DNA from 4 places in the Fictibacillus halophilus genome. Region 2 is predicted to be linked to each of the others. Evidence: riboswitches for the same ligand, from Rfam matches in the RefSeq annotation. Region 2 holds a riboswitch; each other region holds the start of a gene.

Region 1 (4,837 bases), 650 kb from region 2:
CGATCTCTCTGTTTACCTGCCGGCGAAGCGTGCCATTCAGCGCGCCATCGCAGACAAGCTTGAAGATGCGCGCGAACGCGTCCTCGTTGCTAACGTTGCCGCAACCCTGTTCGCGTAAGCTGGGAAATGGGGTCAGACCCCATACAATTTATTTCCCACGACGATTTTGGAGGTTTTCCCTAGATGAAATTCCTAGTATTTGCGGATACGAAGATTGATTCTTTTGTTCACATGCAACTGATCGATCTTTCCCGCTCACTCTCAAAAGTGGATAAAATGGATGTTTCGTTCTCGTATCACTCATACCTCGAACGAAACAGCGGCGTTACACACGTTAGCCAGTTCTGGAACCCGTACCCACGCGACATTCAGCTTGAAGGATGGAAATCGGATGTTTATTTGCGCAGCTATGGAACTCAGTTTCACACGGACGACCACGTGATCTGGGGCACTTTGAAGCAGCTGAAATCTCATCCTCACCGGGAATTTCTCAAGCAGGTCCTTCTCTTTGCAGAAGACTATCGATTAGAGCAGATCTGCGTGAAGAACCGACCCGGGATGAAGCATGCTTTTAAGCTTCGAAAAGAAACGTTCCAGGTTCACTACAACCGTGAGTACCGAAAACATATTCAGCAAAAGCGTACCCTTGATGCGCTTTTTTGTCATATCATCCTTTTAGCGAACAAACGATTTGTAGCCGTGCCACAAGAAACGCAAGATGTCTATCAAGAATTGCGATCATTTCTGTCAAAACTTACAACGGCAAAATCGACTGAAGATATTGCGGCGATCATCACCGAGATGGCTGCTATCACTCAAAAACATACAAACTTTAACGATATGAAAACCGCATACCGCAGTTTTAGTGATCAGTCGCAGCAAGCGGATAATACAGGTGAAAGCGATCAAAACTTTGACGACCTCACGCGCAATAACGAAACGAAAACGAAGAAAACGATCACCAAGGATGAAGACTCAGACAAGGACAAAGACGATAAAGAAAAAGAGTCTCATTCCTCTTGGCATGATGAAACATCTGATCCACAAGATTCGTTTTTACAAATGGACCTTGATCAAGGGACCAACACGGATCTGTTAGGAGAAGGTGCGAGGGAAGCGGAGAGTGGTGACGCGGTGTTCGGATCGGTTCAAACGAGCGCCAAAAGTACAGACAACAACGACTTCGACACCCAAAACGAGCATGAAGCCGAAACCGACAACAACCAAAATGGTTCCGACTCTGCAAACCACTTCCCATACGGAGAAGTGAACAAAAATGTCACCGAGCATTTTTTGCCAGCAAAACCGGCAACACTAGACGAAATTGCTCAATATGACGAATACAACCAAGAGATCGCGCCATTCGTTTCGCAGCTGAAGCAAAACTTTTTAAAAACGATGGAGCACAAACGAACAGCACCGAGAGAAGATCTGCACTTTGGAAGACTCGGAAAGAAGCTTACAAGACTCGTAACCGATAAGAACCCAAGACTTTTCCGAAAAAAGCAAGAATCTCAACAAGAACTCGATACGACGTTCACGCTCCTCGTTGACTGCTCTGCGTCCATGTTCAACAAGATGGAAGAGACGCAAAAAGGGATCGTGCTTTTTCATGAAACGTTAAAAGCTCTTCGGATACCGCATTCGGTAGTTGGCTTTTGGGAAGATGCAGCAGATGCTTCAACGAACGATCAGCCGAACTATTTTCATGAAGTGATCTCCTATCGCAACTCTCTGCATCAATCAGGAGCACCGATCATACAGCTCGAACCGCAAGAAGATAACCGTGACGGATATTCAATCAGACGTATGGGTGAAGAACTGGCTAAACGTCCAGAGCAACAGAAAGTCTTACTTGTTTTCTCAGACGGAGAACCAGCGGCTTTTGATTATGAATCGCATGGAGTACTTGATACACACGAAGCGGTCACCCGTACACGAAAGCTTGGGATCGAGACGATCGGGATGTTTATCGCGAACGGAGAGATCACAGAGGAAGAAGAGAAGTTGATGCAGAACATCTATGGGCCGCAAAACGTAGTTGTGCCAAGTGCTTCAGAGCTTGTCGACTATCTGATGCCCGTACTTCGTAAGCTGCTTTTTAAATCGCTATAAAACGCCAAAACGCCTGGGGGCAGCAAACCCCGAGGCGTTTTTTTATGTATGTATCAATACTCCAATAGCTTCAGCCAAGCAAAGATTACTCCAACAAACCCTGTGTAGCTAAAGATTTTGACAGACCATTCTGGTAAGGCTGTTCGAAGCAGGCTTGAGAAAATGCCGACCACAATGATTGCGGCAATTAAGATGTAAATGGAAATGATATCGAACGGAATACGAAAAGACAGCCATTGTTCCATCGCCAAACCTCCCTAGTAAGGATAATATCGGTCAAAATGCCTATACATGAAGAACAATTTACGAAAAAAAGTCGAATTTTTACGTTTCGAAAATCAGAATAGGAAAGGAGGAACATCGGGCACCGCAAACAGGGCAAACGCATATAGTATTACATATTCGTGTGTTAGGAGTGAATGATGTGAATCAACGTGTAGTAGACGTCATTTTAGCAGAAGCAGAAGAAGAATATTTAGCAAATAATAAAGATGGTACCACGTTTGCTGCAGAACTCGCCTTACTCGCCTCAACGCTTGTGACCGCGGGGGATTTCTTAGCAACGTTCAGTGCAGCGATCGCTCTCAGACAAGTGTATATCGATCAAGCACAGGACCTAAAAGACCAGCAAGAACAAGAAGCTCAGATGAAAGACATCCAAGATCAAATTACGGCGTTAAAAAATGAGATTAAAATGCTGAGGGGAAGAAAGTAAACAATTTTCCCCTCTATTTCTTATGAGATCAATCATACTCTTTCTTTTTCCACTCATCCTCAGGCATCTCAAACTCATCGCTCGAAAATCGTTCTTCTTTAAACGGATCGCCATACATATGAAAGCCGTTCTGCTCCCAAAAGCCTGGCTGATCCTCTTCCAAGAACTCGAACTTGCGAATCCACTTGGCACTTTTCCAAAAATAAAGATGAGGAACAATTAGGCGAAGCGGAAATCCATGCTTGTCCGTTAAGGGCTTGCCGTCAAACGAGTGCGCAAGAATAACATCATCGCGTAACAGATCTGCAAGCGGAACATTCGTCGTATAATCGTAATCAGCGTGGACCATTACATACTTTGCTTTTGGATCCACATCAAAATGCTTTAAAAAGTCCGTAAATTTAACACCTTCAAACGCATTGTCGAACCGTGACCATCTTGTCACACAGTGAATATCACGGACTACTGTCATTTGAGGCATCTTCATGATGTCTTCAAAACTAAATTCGACACGTTTTCCTACGAGTCCTTCTACAGATAACGACCATTTTTTCATATCGTAAACAGGAACTTCTCCTTCATGAAGGATGGGGAACTTTTTTGTTTCAACCTGCCCAGGAGGCAAGCGGTCATCCAGTTTTTCATCGGCTTCTGGGACACGCATCTTTTTAATGCGGTCCGCTTTGTTAAGGTCCATACATGAACATCCTTTCTTTACTTGTGAAAAAGTTATTGCTGAATCTCAAGATGCTTTTGGATGCGGTTGATTTCCGCTCCAGGTTGCTCGCTTTCCGCGGAGTGTGCGGTGAGCCTCTTAGCGCATTGCGCTGTTAAGAGTCTCACCTGTCTAGCTACAGTGGCTAACCCCTCGAGGTCAAAAGTCAAACGGTCATAAAGGCAAACAAACGCCTTCCTAGTCCGTTCGCCTTTTGCTTGTCGGGGCTGGACGAGCCACTTTCACTTTTGGGACTGTCCCACTGATCCCGCAGGACAAGGAAGGCTTCGGCAGCGACACATCGCACGAAGAAAATTTGAAGTTCAATTTTCGAGGAGTCTCACACCTTCCGCTCCAATCAACTATCTATGAAGTTAATGATAGAGCAGCATCCAACAAAAAAACGCCCTCTTTTTTTAAAAAAAGAGGACGAATGGTTCTGTTCACATCCTCTTATCTTTCAGTCTGTAAAACTGTTAGATGTAGCACCGTGCCTAACAAAATAGGTGGTTGCCGGGCTTCATAGGGCTAATTCCCTCCGCCTGCTCGAAATAAGAGACCGATAAATCGGCTTTAAACGATATTAAAAGTTACAACTATTATACAATCCGTACATGAAAAATCAACTTAGAAAAGAATCAGCAACAAAAGACATCTCACGAGAAATACCAAGATACAGTACGACAACGCCAAAAACCGCTGTACTGATTAAGAAAAAGTAAACGATTTTTTCTTCCGCTTCTTTTTCACTCTGCCTTTTTTCTGATTCCGTCGACTCACTCTTGCCAGAGCCTTGAGACGTTTTTTTCTTTTGCTTACCCTTACCAAGACCAAACATAGCTAAAATCCTCCGCTCTTTACAGCTGTTTCTGTTTACAGTTTTTCAATAATGAGCGGATTCTAAACAAAAAAACCTCTAGAAGTCTTAAAATATAAGACTTCTAGAGGTTTTGAAATTGTAATGACTATTGCTGAACGGCTTTTGCTGCATTCACACGACCGTTTTGGAACAGCGTGCCAGTGCCTGTTACAGGATCTGCCGTATCCTCAAGTGCTGCTCGAATTTGTGAAGCGTTCTTACCTTGAGCGGCCAGAAGTCCAGCTACACCCGCAACAACCGGTGATGCCATGGAAGTTCCTGAGAAACTCGCATACTGGTTGTTTGGTGTCGTTGAATAGATGTCAACACCAGGTGCCGCGATATCTACCCACGTACCAAAGTTAGAGAAAGACGCTTTTTTATCGTTTTGATCAGTAGCGGCAACCGCAATTGCGTTTGAATAATATGCCGG
Region 2 (4,837 bases):
TCAGGCGGAGTAACTGAAATTGTCCAAGATGGTGTTACGGGGTGCATCTGTAAAGCTAGAGAACCTGACTCATTCATTCAAAATATTATTTCTATTATGGAAGATCCAACGCTCTTGCGTTCTATGAAAATAAAAGCAAGAAATTATGCGATGACTAAATCTTGGTCATTTATTTTTGGGAATCTTTTGATGCAGTATGAGGAAGTTATTTTTACGAAGAAGAATAAAAATAAAACAATCATTGCGTAGCAGGCGCAAGATGAATATTAAGATATCCCTATATTTTAATTTTTATATCCCCCTGATAAACATTAGCGGTTCAAATGTTTATCAGGGGGACACCAAGAATTTTACACGAGGTAATCACAATTATATCCGTCAATAAGGTACATTTTTTTCAGTAAAACTTCTGATTAATTCCTTATTTAAAAATTTTTTCGATTTTCAACAGATCCTCCTTAACTGACGGATCACTACAAAAAAAGCAGACTTCCATTAGGAAGTCTGCTTTAACATATCATTAAATATTCGCTTGTTTCTTAAGCTCTGCAGCTTTATCTGTGTTTTCCCAAGGAAGATTGATGTCAGTACGTCCGAAGTGGCCGTATGCAGCAGTTTGCTTGTAGATCGGACGGCGAAGATCAAGCATCTTAATGATTCCAGCCGGACGAAGATCGAAGTTGTTGCGAACTAGTTCTACAAGAACTTCTTCAGAAACTTTTCCTGTTTCAAAAGTGTTTACAGCGATTGAAACGGGTTGAGCTACACCGATTGCATAAGCAAGCTGAACTTCTACTTTGTCAGCTAGACCTGATGCTACGATGTTCTTAGCTACATAACGAGCAGCATAAGCAGCTGAACGGTCAACTTTAGTTGCGTCCTTACCTGAGAATGCACCGCCACCGTGACGAGCATATCCACCGTAAGTATCAACGATGATCTTACGGCCAGTAAGACCAGCATCACCTTGTGGTCCACCGATTACGAAACGGCCAGTTGGGTTGATGAAGTATTTTGTGTTCTCGTCGATCAACTCAGCAGGAACAACAGGTGTGATTACTTTTTCTTTGATGTCTCTTTGAATTTCTTCAAGTGTGTTCTCAGGGTGATGCTGAGTAGAAATGACGATTGTGTCGATACGTACTGGCTTATCGTTCTCATCATACTCAACAGTTACTTGAGTTTTTCCATCTGGACGTAAGTATGGAATCTCTTCAGTCTTACGAACTTCTGTAAGACGACGAGATAATTTATGAGCTAGCGAGATTGGAAGAGGCATAAGCTCTTCTGTTTCGTTACACGCAAATCCGAACATTAGACCTTGGTCACCTGCACCGATTGCTTCGATTTCAGCATCTGTCATAGAACCTTCTCTTGCTTCAAGAGCTTGGTCAACACCCATCGCGATATCAGCAGATTGCTCATCGATAGAAGTTAATACTGCACACGTTTCAGAATCGAAACCATATTTTGCACGATCATAACCGATTTCTTTAATTGTCTCACGTACAACTTTTGGGATATCTACATAAGTAGAAGTTGTGATTTCACCTGCAACAAGTACAAGACCTGTAGTTACAGATGTTTCACATGCTACACGAGCATTTGCATCATTAGCTAAAATTTCATCTAGAATCGCATCTGAGATCTGATCACAGATCTTATCTGGATGGCCTTCTGTAACGGATTCTGATGTAAATAAACGACGACTAACTTTTTTGGACAAGTTAATATCCTCCCTTTAACTGCTTTCAGTATGATACGGTACTTTATTCTTATCTATTTTACACAGTTTATGTTCTTAACCTGAAAAAGGCATAAAAAAAGCCCTTCCCTGTTTCACATACATTCACGAGGGAAAAGGTTTTAAAACCATAATGCCTTCAACCTCTTATTGTCCAAGGTTATTTTCACCTTGCAGGTTAGCACCTTTTCATTTCCAGTGGCGTTATTGTTACCACTTTCATGTCGGTTGCTGGGTTTCATAGGGCCTGTCCCTCCACCTACTCAGAATAAGAGTAGCCGTTCTCGAAATATGATAGCGTAATGAGCACTCTCTGTCAATAGAAAACCCTATGAATAGCAATTAGTTTAGAGTATTATATTCTATAGAATGAAAGCGTTTTAAATAAGATGGATAATTCACATGATTTTAATCTTTTTTTAGGAAGCAAGAACTTTTTTGATGCACTTTCATAAAATAGTATACATTATTTAATTCAATGTGTTATACTAATTTTCGAATATATCACTCTAGGATAAAGGATGGTACTGTCTCATATGAATACTTTGGAATTTACGACAACCTTAAACGATCTTGTGACCCGTGAAACAACTCACCAGAACTTACCTGTTCCGGTTTTAGTAGAAAAATCTCTTCAGCGTAACGAGGGCATCCTTACATCCACAGGAGCACTTCAAGCTACAACGGGGAAATATACAGGCCGTTCCCCTGAGGATAAATTTATCGTTGAAGATGCTTCCATTAAAGATTCAATCGATTGGGGAAAGGTAAATAAGCCATTTTCACCAGAAAACTTTGATAAATTATACAAAAAAGTCCTCCAATACTTAGGGAATAAAGAAGAATTATTCGTATTTAAAGGGTTTGCTGGTGCAGACCGCGAGTATCGCCTTCCTATCCAAGTAATCAATGAGTATGCATGGCATAACCTTTTTGCTCATCAAATGTTTGTGCGCCCGAACCACGATGAGCTAGATACTCATGAATCTCAATTCACAGTTGTTTCAGCGCCAGGATTTCAAGCTAACCCGGCTGAAGATGGAACAAACTCCGAGACATTTATTATCGTTTCTTTCGAGAAGAAAATTGTTTTGATCGGTGGTACTGAGTACGCAGGTGAAATTAAAAAATCTGTATTCTCTGTCATGAACTACATTCTACCTGAAAAAGGCATTCTATCTATGCACTGTTCTGCAAACGTTGGGAATGAAGGAGATGTGGCTTTATTTTTCGGACTATCCGGAACTGGAAAAACTACTTTATCTGCTGACCCGAATCGTCGTTTGATCGGAGATGATGAGCATGGTTGGGCTAACACTGGTGTCTTCAATATCGAAGGTGGATGTTATGCTAAAACAATCGACCTCTCTAAAGAAAAAGAACCACAAATTTGGAACGCGATTCGTTTTGGAAGTGTTTTAGAGAATGTGATGATCGACCCAGTTACGAGAGAAGCTGATTATAAAGATTCTTCACTAACAGAAAACACACGCGCAGCGTATCCTGTTGATGCTATTCCAAATATTATTCAACCAAGTGTCGCAGGACACCCGAACACAATCATCTTCTTAACAGCTGACGCATTCGGTGTACTGCCTCCAATCAGCAAACTTACTAAAGAACAAGCAATGTATCACTTCTTATCAGGATACACAAGCAAACTAGCAGGAACAGAAAGAGGCGTAACATCACCACAAGCTACGTTCTCAACATGTTTCGGCGCACCATTCCTGCCACTCCCTGCTACCGTTTATGCTGAGATGCTTGGCAAGAAAATCGATCAGCACAACGTTCAAGTATATCTTGTTAACACAGGTTGGTCAGGTGGAGAATACGGCATTGGAAGTCGTATGAATCTAGGTCATACACGTGCTATGGTGCAGGCTGCTTTAGAAGGTGAACTTGCTTCTGTCGAAACAGTCGTAGATCCTATATTTGGACTTCATATTCCTACACATTGCCCTGGTGTACCAGATCAAGTTCTTCAACCGAAGAAAACGTGGAAAGATCAAGATGCTTATGATGTTAAAGCCAAAGAGCTAGCAAGCCAATTTAATGCCAACTTCGAAAAATTCAAATCAGTTTCACTTGAGATCTCTCAAGCTGGACCGCTCGTTTAATACACTGTATAAGAACCTTCCATTCTAGCAATGGAAGGTTTTTTGATTTTGTACATTATCTTGGCGTTAAAGCCAATAAACAAAAAAAGGAGCTAAAGTCACATTTCAGCTCCTTTTCCATGTCCTTTCATCCATGCACATAAAGCATATGTAATCTTTCGGTTCTCTTTTGGCGGAAAATAATGTGTGTACTCGGGATAGATCCATGTTTCACATGGCTTTTTGAGTTCTTTTAGCTTTTTTTCAATCTTAAGTGTATGTTCTACACTTACATTTTTATCTTTCATGCCGTGAATGCAAAGTAAGGGTGTATCTAATTTCTCACAATAGTTAAGAGGCGAGCGCCACTCAAATTCTTCTGGATATTTCTCTGGTGTTCCTCCAATAACTCTCTTCATCATCCTGCGCAGATCTTCTCTCTCTTCATACGTGATGGCCATATCAGTCACACCGCCCCATGTTACAACAGAACGAATCTCAGGATATTTCATTGCTGTAAATAACGCCATAGGACCTCCTCGAGAAAATCCGAACACATGAATGTCCTCTGGATCTACTTTTGGAAACTGCTTTAATATCTCATAAGCCGCAAAAGCATCTGTTCGATCCTCCCCAGCAAAATCTTCGTTACCTTCTCCCCCTTGATTTCCTCGATAATAGGGAGCCATCACAACAAAGCCTTGTGAAGCAAACTGTATGATCCTAGCAATTCTAACCATTCCAACAGACTTGATTCCGCCTCTTAGATAAAGGAAACCCGGAAAAGGTCCTTTTCCTTCTGGTAAAGCTGCTAAGCCTTTTATTTTTAACCCATCATTTAGATAAGTGACGACATACAAGCGAATGGTAGGATGTGGAGAAGGAAATCGCTGCCACTCAATCATTTTTGCTTTTTTCATTCCTACACTCCTTTATTTTTGTGGGCAAACACACATTTGCACCAATCACATACATTATTACATAAAAGTCATGA
Region 3 (4,837 bases), 2.1 Mb from region 2:
TGCGGCTTCTGGGGAGATGACACCTTCTTGTAGCCAGAACACTTTTGGCTGTGTGATCGCTGCTTCTTTTGCAAGCTCAATCGCTGCTTCTGGACTTCTAAATACTTGAACGACATCAATCGGAAACGGAATGGATTTTAAATCTGGATATGCTTTTTCATCAAGTACTTCCGTTTCTCTTGGATTAACAGGAACGATTTTATAGCCAAGACGCTGCATTTTTCTAGCTAATCTATGGCTAGGTCTTGCTGGGTTGGAACTGAGTCCAACAATCGCTAGTGTTTTGGGACGCTGAATTTCCTGACCGTTCTCTACTGCTCTATATAGTGAGGATTGCAATGCCCAGCGGATAACACCTTCATCATTAATCGTGATCTCCGTATTATCCGATCCGATCCCTGTTGCCGTTTGTATCGCACGATCAAGATCATTCGTAAGATCTTTTACGGATTCAAGTCCAATCGATAACCGAATAAGTTCTTCTGTTACGCCAGTTGCTACTAATTCGTCTCCGCTCAGCTGCTGATGAGTGGTAGAAGCAGGGTGGATGATCAATGATTTTGCATCCCCAACATTTGCAACGTGTGACCATAATGAAATGTTGTTGATGACCTTACGACCTGCATCACGCCCACCCTTGATTCCAAAGTTTACGATCGAACCAAAACCATTGCTTAAATATTTTTTAGCAAGCTCATGACTTCTGTGCGAAGAAAGACCAGGGTATGAAACCCAATCTACCGCTGGATGTTTTTCCAGATATTCAGCCACTTCTTGTGCGTTTTTCGCATGTTTTTCCACTCGTAAGTGAAGTGTTTCTAAACCTTGTAAAAGAAGAAATGCATTGTGTGGACTCAAGCATGCTCCAAAATCTCTTAACAGCTGTACGCGTAATTTAGTCGCAAAAGCTAACGTTCCAAAGTCATTTGCGTATCTTAATCCGTTATAGCTGTTATCTGGCTCAGTGAATCCTGGATATTTCTCTGAGTTCCAATTAAAGCGTCCTCCGTCTACCACAACACCGCCAATGGCTGTTCCATGTCCGCCGATCCACTTTGTTGCTGAATGGATTACGATGTCCGCTCCAAAGCTTATCGGTTTTGTTACATATGGCGTTGCAAATGTATTATCAATAATTAGAGGTACACCGTTCTCATGCGCAATATCTGCCACTGCCTCAATATCTAATACGTTAAGACTCGGGTTACCGATCGTTTCAGCAAAAAATGCTTTCGTGTTTGGAGTAACCGCTTTTCTGAAATTCTCTGGATCCTCTGCATCTACAAACTTTACGTTAATTCCGTATTTCGGAAGAGTAGTAGAAAATAGGTTGTAAGTTCCTCCGTATAGATTCGTAGCTGCAATAATTTCATCTCCTGCATGTGCGATGTTTAAAACGGCAAGCGCGATTGCTGACATTCCAGAAGAAGTAGCTACAGCTGCAACCCCATCTTCTAGAAGAGCAACCCTTTTCTCGAAAACATCAACCGTTGGATTTCCGATTCGACTGTAGATATTTCCTGGCTCGTCGAGTGCGAAAAGGCTTTGCGCATGATCTGTATCAGAAAAAACATAGGAAGTAGTCTGGTAGACAGGTACTGCTCGTGATCCTGTCGTTGGGTCAGGCGCTTGCCCCCCATGTAATAGCAATGTTTCAATATCGTATCCATCAAAAGATTTTGTCATTATAATCGCTCCTTCTTATTATCCAAATTAAATCTATAGGAAAACTAGGGATAAAGATTAATGCTTTTCCCTTTTGCTATATTCGATTTTAAAAATGAAATAAGTGACTAAGTGATGTTTGTACGTGAAGTATGATAAGGGGAAAAAAGAAAAACCCCCTTCCTAAGAAGAGGGTTTTGGTCCTCCTCTTATCTTTCAGATCAAAAAAGATCTGTAGGAATTGGCACCTTTCCAAACCAAATGTGGTTTGTTGGTTGCCGGGCTTCATCGGGCCTAGTCCCTCCGCCTCTCTGGATAAGAGATATTCAAATTATGTTTAACACATTAACGTGCTGATGTTTGTTTTGTTCTTGAATAGGATTATAGAGTAAGATGTTTTAAAAAGTCAACCGTTTTTTGAAAAATCATAAAAGTAATACAATAGAATGAGTGTTCAACTGTCAGCTTTGAATTAAGATTATGCCCATGCTATGCCGGTTATGCTAATTTTGTTCCACTTTTTTCATCCAACCATTTAAACTCTTCGATCTTTTTTACAAGTACCGTTATTCGATTGGCAATTGCTTCTCTTTCTCCGTAACGAATTTTCTGTTCAGAGGTTAATTCATCAGTCTGAAGCAGATGCCAATGAAGAACAGTTAGATCAGTAAGTTGAATAAACTCTTCTTGTTTCACTCGACGCTTTATAGCTAGATCTCCATTAGAATAACCTTCTAAAAATCCATCAGCTATTCTTTTCAAACGGTCTTCAAATCGATCAAATTCATGTCGCGCATAACGCGGTGCATTAAAGAATGTTGGGAACAAGGTACGGTAATTATTAAGAAAATTCCCCGCGAGCGAATCTCCGCTATATAAGATTGGTACAGGATCGATCAAACAGACAGTACCATCTGAATGCAGCAATATATTCTCTGGAGATGTATCTTGATTAGTAAGTACAACCGTATGATTTTCGATCTCTCTATCTTCCATGCAGGCTTGAAGATCAACTAAAGCTGATGAAGAAATCGACCCCTCATACGTATCTATAAAATTCTTAAAATCATTTATGTAATCAGTGTTTTCTTTCTTCATAGATTCTGAAACATCTGAGTGGTATTTCCCTTCAATATGTTTTCCGTTCCATGAGAGATAACCGAACCCTTTTAAGCCATGATGTGCAGCATTCATCTTGCGAAAGAACTCACCAAGTTCTGCTCCGATATGAAACGCTTCTACAGCCGTTAGTTGATCAAGCTTGATCGCCTTTCCCGCATAAGATTCAACGGTAAATGTTCTGTCTTTTTCTACATGATAGTTGAAAAAAGCAGGGCAGATTCCTGGTTTAACTTGATTAGCTAGCTCATAATATGCTCTAGTCCCTGCATATTCTGAGTGAATGGCTTCTTCATCAAACTCAACGTTCCTTCCATAGGCCTCCGTTTTCGGAAAACGTACGACCACAGCATCCCCAGTGCGCAGCTGAACAAAATAAGCAAGATGCCAAGCTCCTTCACCTAAATATTGAACCTGAGTCGGATCTTTAAGTTCCTCTAACCCGCTTTTTTGCAGTGCATAATCAATCAAGTCAAATGTCTCTTTCATAAGAAGTTCCTCTTTCTAAAATTGAAAATACGTTTCATGAAGCATATATTCGGTAAATGTCGAAAAAAATCCTTTTTTCTTAAGTTATCTTGTAGGTCTGAAGTCTTATGGAGGGATAAGAAACGGCGTTCAAGAGAAAATAAAAAGCGGAGGAGCTTCCATTTTTCATATGGCGCTCGTATTTTTCATATGGCGCTCGTATTTTTCATATGGCGCTCGTATTTTTCATATGGCGCTCGTATTTTTCATATGGCGCTCGTCCAGCATGCTTGTCAGCCGCTGGACGAGCTTTTTTAGAGCTTACATACAAAATTCGGTCGCCATCAATTTACATATGTGACGATTTCTTCTACTGCTTTTCGCGCGAGTTTTTTTGGTTGATCTTGTGGATGTCCGAGTGAAATAACCATGTTAATCTGTTTCTTTGATGGAATATGTAAGAAGTCGCGAATCGCATCTTGCGCCAACAATACGGGGCCAGTCATTGGGCAAGTCCCAAGTCCGCGAGCATGGGCTGCGAGCATCAAGTTTTGAATTGCTAAGCAGCTGCTCTTGATTCCTTCTTCTTCCCAGACTGTTTCTTCGGCAAGTTCGATCGGATCAAAGATTTTTTCACGAAACTTAGATTCGTAAGGAGTGGCTAAACAGATGATTAATACGGGTGCTCCAGAGAACGCCGTTGCATAAGGACCGAAAGAGCGCGTCAGCAATTTCGCTTCCTTCGTTTTGCCGTTTTCTTCAGCCCTTGCTGCCAATTTATGAATAGCATCCCACGTCATCTCTTCGATTTTCTTTACTTTATCTTTGTTTCGGATTACGATAAATTCCCACGTTTGTGAGTTCGTGTCGCTCGGCGCATAACGAGCGCAATCCATGATTTCATAAATGTCTTCTTCAGCAACTGCTTGATCCGTAAACTTTCGGACACTTCTTCTGCCGTGCACGATTTCTTTAAAATCTTCGTATTTCATGATTGTCTCCTCTGGCACATGTATTGGATATTCTATCTGTATTATACAAAAGATTGGAACTCTCTACAAAATACGTAAAAGAACAGTGCCTATTTTGCACTGTTCTCAGTTGTTTCTATTTCTTTTTTAGTTTTAATCCTTAATCCGATCAAGATAAGTGCAGCTCCTAATAATACGCTAACGATATGAATCGGATCCATATTAAGTGACTCTCTTTGGACATTTAACTTCTCTACATACATTCCGAGCAGATAGGTACTGATCAGAACGATTAGTCCAGCGGTAATGAGTCCAGCTTTCACATATGGTTTCATGGTAAAGCCACCTTTTCGCTTTTACATTCAACTTATTCTTAGGAAAAGATAGAATACCATTATTATTAAAAAACATAATAAAATTACTAATTTGCTTTTGCAAGATTCATCCGTTCTTCAACGAAAGAACGCACTTCATCCTCCGCTTTTTTCTTGATAACAAATTCTACATACCTTTCACCCGTATGAAAGCGAACTAACCCCCAGCTCGGGTAACCTGGGTTTTCAGCTTGAATTCCTGTAATCCAATCTACTGAATCGATCTGATTCCAATCATAA
Region 4 (4,837 bases), 930 kb from region 2:
AAAATTCCGGCCGTTTTGATCAACCGATGTAATCCGAGCACGGCCTAAAATCATATAAGCCCACTCCGCTTCTTGGTGCCAATGAAGCTCCCTTACACCACCTGGGGTCAGACGCATGTTTACACCAGCAAGCGTCTTTGCGACAGGAAGCTCACGAACCGTAATCTCTCTCGACCAGCCTCCAAAGTTTAATTGCATATGTGTATCCGAATAGGAAAATCGTAAGTTCGGTACAGTTCCAGCATCTGTTGCAGGAGAAACTAACATATCCGGATTTTGTATATCACGCATAATGTCACGAGGTCCTAAGTCGGTCGCACCCGCACCATCACTGCGAATTGGTTGCGGAATCTGCATTTGTCTTCGTTGCTGTTGATCTTTATTATTCTTATCCACGTGATGAGCTCCTCTCTATAGAAGGTTCAAACGTCATCACTGTATTCATATGGAGAGGACATCTTAAACATGCAAATTTCTTGAGAAGGATCTTAACAAAGAAAAAAACACCTAAAAAGCTTACCGCCACTTAAAGGTGTTTTGTATGCGTAAAAATATCGTCTTGGTGGCTTTTAATGCGTTTTAATTGTGCCACGATAATGATACTGATGATTACGAGCAGAAACCATGAGCTGATCTTACCAATATGCACGAGAGACCAAGCTGCTTCCTGATTGGGGTACTGCCAGGCTCCGAGAAACGTTGTGATGTTTTCAGCAATCCAGATAAAAAATCCAATCAACAAAAAAGAAAGAAGGATTGGCATTTTATAAACCCGTTCGTTGATCGTATAATGAACAACGGTTTTATAAAAGATAGGAAATAAAAGCAGAATCAAAATCCATCTGGCATCAAACAAGTAGTGATGGGTAAAAAAGTTCGAATAGATCAGTACACAAATCCCGAAAGAAAAGAGGGGATTCGGCCACCCCTTGATCTGAAGGTCTAGCCTCCGCCAGCTTTGGCAAATATAGCTCGCAACACTAGCATACATAAAACCACTGTATAGAGGTACACCGTAAATCTTAGAATAGGCTTCTTCAGGATAGCTCCAAGACCCCATATGAACTTTAAATAGCTCTAGAGCCAGGCCGATCAAGTGAAAGACACAGATGACTTTTAGTTCATCTACCGTTTCAAGTTTCGTTACGATCATGGCAACCTGTGTGACGAGACAAAGAAGAAGTATGAAGTCGTATCGAGGGATGAACGGAATGCTGACGAATTTTGAAAGAGCTAACGCACCAAAGATAATGACTGGAAAGATGCAAGAAAGTGCTTGTAAATAAGTGAATGTAAGAAGCGCCCTCATGAGTAAACCACCTTTTATCAATATGGAAATATATTGTATCCATAATAACCTATGGTGATTTAAATCTCATCATACAAAAAAATGTTGAGTTTAACATGAATCTGTCAGTTGACTTCTATTACTTAAGCGCTGCATCTGCTAACGAATAAACAATCGCATCATCTGTTGGTGGATTATGAAGACCGGCTCTTACATCGCGAAAGTGCCGCTGAAGCGGATTTTGTACAGAAAGACTTCGAGCACCAACGATTCTCATTGCGAGGTCAACGACTCTGTTCGCACTGTTTGTTACAGAATGCTTAACGGCAGCGAGTTCGGTTCCTAGATTCTGCCGTTCTTCAGGGTGGTTTACCCATTTTTCAGCAACGGCATGCAGAATCGTTCTTGCTTGGAATAGCTCAAGTTCTATCTTGCCAATCTTTCTTCTCACTTCTGGCACGTCTGAGATCGGTCCAGATAAAGTGTTAGGACTATATTCAGATGCAAATTGAATCGCATAATTTCGCGCGGCTCTTGCAATTCCAAGGTATACAGCTGGCACTTGCAAATACCAGCCTTTAGGAACGATGTTCTTCCCATCTTCAACAACGAGAAGGTTCTCCTGGGGTACATAAACGTCTTTCAAAAGGAGGTCATCGCTTTTTGTCCCTCTCATCGAGATGCTATCCCAAGTCTCTTTTACAGAAACTCCTTTTTCCCGATGATTCACTAAGAAAAATCCTTTATGGTTGGTTTCTGAGAGGGTAGCTGTAACGATTGAGTAATCAAGGGCTTCTGCCATAGAAGTAAAAGCTTTGCTTCCGTTGATCAACCATCCGTCTGCTTTCTTGACTGCAATTGTAGTAGGAATACCGCCCCGAGAAGGACTTCCCGTCGCACGCTCTGTTTGTGCCAGGTTAATGAGTGCTTTTTGTTCAACAATTTTCCGGGTAAGATCAGCGAACGAGTTACCATTCCAATGCCGGTTTTCTGCCGCCTCTAAAAGAGTACCCAAATGCCACCCAAGAGAAAGAGCAGTAGGAGCATCCCCTTCAGCTAAATGCTCTTGAATCGTTAAGAACTCAACCAGATTTAACCCTTTACCACCATATTCTTTTGGAATGGTAAGAGAAAGAAAGCCTGCATCCTTCAAATCTTGAAAGTTCTCATAAGGAAAAACGCCTTCTTGATCTACAACACCTGCCCGATTCTTAAAAATTTCTTTCAGTGCTAAAGCGGTATTTATCGCTTCTTCAAAATGATTGATCTCAGTGGTTTTTCTCAAAGGTAAGCTCATGGTTCCCTCCTGATTTTTTTATCATGTAGTGATTTTTGTTTACATAGTTTTTATACTACAGTGACTTGTTGGTTGGAGTGTAAGGTGCGAGACTCCTGCGGGACAGGTGGGCAGGTGAGACACTTAAGAGTGAAACGAACGAATGTGGCTCACCGCCTGCCCCGCGGAAAGCGAGCACCTGAAACGGAAATCAACAGCTTTCAAGTACTTACTTTTAATAACAACAAACACAAAAAAGCCCTCTTTCAAAGACGAAAGAGGACGCAGATTCCATATGCTTACACGCTCTCTCATCTATCAGACATTCTAAAAACATCTGCTGGAATTAGCACCTTTCTTTTAACAAAGCGGTTGCTGCAGGATCGTAGGACCAGTTCCTCCCCTGACTCTTGATAAGATTTATTATTTAATTATTAGTCACCACTATAGAGGATAAAGCAAACCGCTGTCAACTAAAAACTGATTGTTAAGAAAATTATTTTATTTCTCTAAATTCCATTGACAGGCTATTTTTATTCCTGTATATTTCGTTACTAAATTGAATATTTTCGATTCCTTATCGAGAGAGGTGGAGGGACTGGCCCTTTGAAGCCTCGGCAACAACTATTTTTAGGACTGTGCCAATTCCAGCAGGCGAAAGCTTGAAAGATAAGAGGAGATCTATATACGTATGTTTATTTCACGTATTTTCAAACCTCTTCTCATTGCCGAAGAGGTTTTTTATTTTCTCTTGGAGCGGGTACAAAAAATTGGATATGGAGGAATGTATGTTGAGTAAAGAAATTTTGTTAAATGCGTTCGAGATGACAAGTGCCATGCACAATTCTCATGGCCTTTGGAAGCACCCGGAGAACAAGAGACATAGAAGTTATAAGGATCTGAACTATTGGATCGAGTATGCGAAGCTTTTAGAAAGAGGCAAGTTTGATGCTGTATTCTTTGCAGATGTGTTAGGGGTTTACGACGTTTATAAACAAAGCAAAGCTCCATCTATTCGTGACGGACTTCAAGTGCCTTTAAACGATCCGGCACTTCTCGTGTCGGCTATGGCTAGCGTAACAGAGAATCTGTCTTTTGCTGTGACGGTGAGCACAACGTATGAACAGCCGTTTGGCAACGCACGTCGTTTTTCTACGCTAGATCACCTAACAAATGGACGAATCGCATGGAATGTAGTCACTTCTTATCTGCCAAACGCGGCGAGAAATTTTGGACTGCAGAATATGATCAAGCACGATGAACGGTACAACATCGCGGATGAATACCTAGATGTTTCGTATAAGCTTTGGGAGAGCAGCTGGGAAGATGAGGCAGTTGTAGAAGATGTTGAAAACAATAAACTGGTGGATCCTGAAAAAGTCCATGAGATCAATCATGAAGGGCAATACTTCAGCGTTGAAGGACCTCACTTAAGCGAGCCTTCTCTGCAGCGGACACCTGTGATTTACCAAGCGGGAACGTCTGAGCGTGGTCGAGACTTTGCAGCAAAGCATGCTGAATGTATTTTTGTAGGTGGCCCGACGCCTGAGAGAATTCGCTTTTATGCGGATGATATTCGTAAACGCGCTATCAAACACGGTCGAAATCCAGAAAACATAAAGATCTTTTCTTTCTTAAACGTGGTGGTAGGAAGAACGACACAAGAAGCGGAGGAAAAGTTTAAAGCGTATGCAAGTGTTTGGAGTGCAGATGCAGCGAAAGCTCAATATGGAGCAAGTGGTTATGATATTGCTGAGTATGAAGAGTTAGATCCGGACCTTCCATTCTCGTACAATAAATCAACAGAAGGCGGACATTATAAAGCCGCTACGCTCACTACGGATGCTCCTAAACCGTTAACAGTGGGAGAGGTTTTAAATCGCTTCGAATCACCGGACAAAAGCTTTATAGTCGGCAATCCAGAAGAGGTAGCGGATGGCATTCAAAAGCAGTTTGAAGAGTCTGGCGTGGACGGCTTCAACCTAAATCACCTAGTAACACCAGGAGATTTAGAAGCTTTTGTAGAGCTTGTTGTACCCGTTCTTCAAGAAAGAGGATTATACAAAAAAGAGTACAACAGGGGCACCCTGCGTGAAAAATTATTCACACCCGGACAACCTTTGCTGCCTAGCGATCATCCGGCAGCTAGATTCAGACCGGTGTTAACAGAAAGTAAATAAAGAGTGAGTGAGGAGAGAAAACATATGAAACGATTGAATATATTCATCACAGCAGCTTTATTGATAGGTTTACTAGCAGGGTGTGGCGCATCG

Evidence for each region. Region 2 has a riboswitch for S-adenosylmethionine ahead of metK (methionine adenosyltransferase). Riboswitches for the same ligand answer to the same signal wherever they lie in the genome.
Region 1: it holds a riboswitch for S-adenosylmethionine, as region 2 does, so the genes downstream of both, I5J82_RS15430 (sulfite oxidase-like oxidoreductase) here and metK (methionine adenosyltransferase) in region 2, are expected to answer to the same signal.
Region 3: it holds a riboswitch for S-adenosylmethionine, as region 2 does, so the genes downstream of both, I5J82_RS01590 (PLP-dependent aspartate aminotransferase family protein) here and metK (methionine adenosyltransferase) in region 2, are expected to answer to the same signal.
Region 4: it holds a riboswitch for S-adenosylmethionine, as region 2 does, so the genes downstream of both, I5J82_RS16850 (acyl-CoA dehydrogenase family protein) here and metK (methionine adenosyltransferase) in region 2, are expected to answer to the same signal.

What each region holds. Positions count from the first base shown of each region.
Region 1 covers NZ_JAEACF010000001.1:3,019,853-3,024,689, reverse strand. The annotation lists gene I5J82_RS15450 (ATP-binding protein) at 1-118, shown strand, start outside; gene I5J82_RS15445 (vWA domain-containing protein) at 184-2,115, shown strand; gene I5J82_RS15440 (hypothetical protein) at 2,169-2,360, opposite strand; gene I5J82_RS15435 (hypothetical protein) at 2,540-2,830, shown strand; gene I5J82_RS15430 (sulfite oxidase-like oxidoreductase) at 2,859-3,527, opposite strand; SAM riboswitch class I at 3,996-4,103, opposite strand; gene I5J82_RS15425 (hypothetical protein) at 4,168-4,383, opposite strand; gene I5J82_RS15420 (S8 family peptidase) at 4,511-4,837, opposite strand, start outside.
Region 2 covers NZ_JAEACF010000001.1:2,367,993-2,372,829, forward strand. The annotation lists partial or broken gene I5J82_RS12290 (glycosyltransferase family 4 protein) at 1-249, shown strand, start outside; gene metK (methionine adenosyltransferase) at 521-1,726, opposite strand; SAM riboswitch class I at 1,889-2,019, opposite strand; gene pckA (phosphoenolpyruvate carboxykinase (ATP)) at 2,281-3,864, shown strand; gene I5J82_RS12305 (alpha/beta hydrolase family protein) at 3,963-4,763, opposite strand.
Region 3 covers NZ_JAEACF010000001.1:290,062-294,898, reverse strand. The annotation lists gene I5J82_RS01590 (PLP-dependent aspartate aminotransferase family protein) at 1-1,686, opposite strand, end outside; SAM riboswitch class I at 1,872-1,987, opposite strand; gene I5J82_RS01585 (hypothetical protein) at 2,164-3,273, opposite strand; gene I5J82_RS01580 (nitroreductase family protein) at 3,597-4,244, opposite strand; gene I5J82_RS01575 (hypothetical protein) at 4,334-4,558, opposite strand; gene I5J82_RS01570 (hypothetical protein) at 4,645-4,837, opposite strand, start outside.
Region 4 covers NZ_JAEACF010000001.1:3,302,907-3,307,743, reverse strand. The annotation lists gene I5J82_RS16860 (oxalate decarboxylase family bicupin) at 1-357, opposite strand, end outside; gene I5J82_RS16855 (DUF817 domain-containing protein) at 527-1,309, opposite strand; gene I5J82_RS16850 (acyl-CoA dehydrogenase family protein) at 1,428-2,585, opposite strand; SAM riboswitch class I at 2,873-2,984, opposite strand; SAM riboswitch class I at 3,139-3,240, shown strand; gene I5J82_RS16845 (LLM class flavin-dependent oxidoreductase) at 3,356-4,744, shown strand; gene I5J82_RS16840 (MetQ/NlpA family ABC transporter substrate-binding protein) at 4,769-4,837, shown strand, end outside.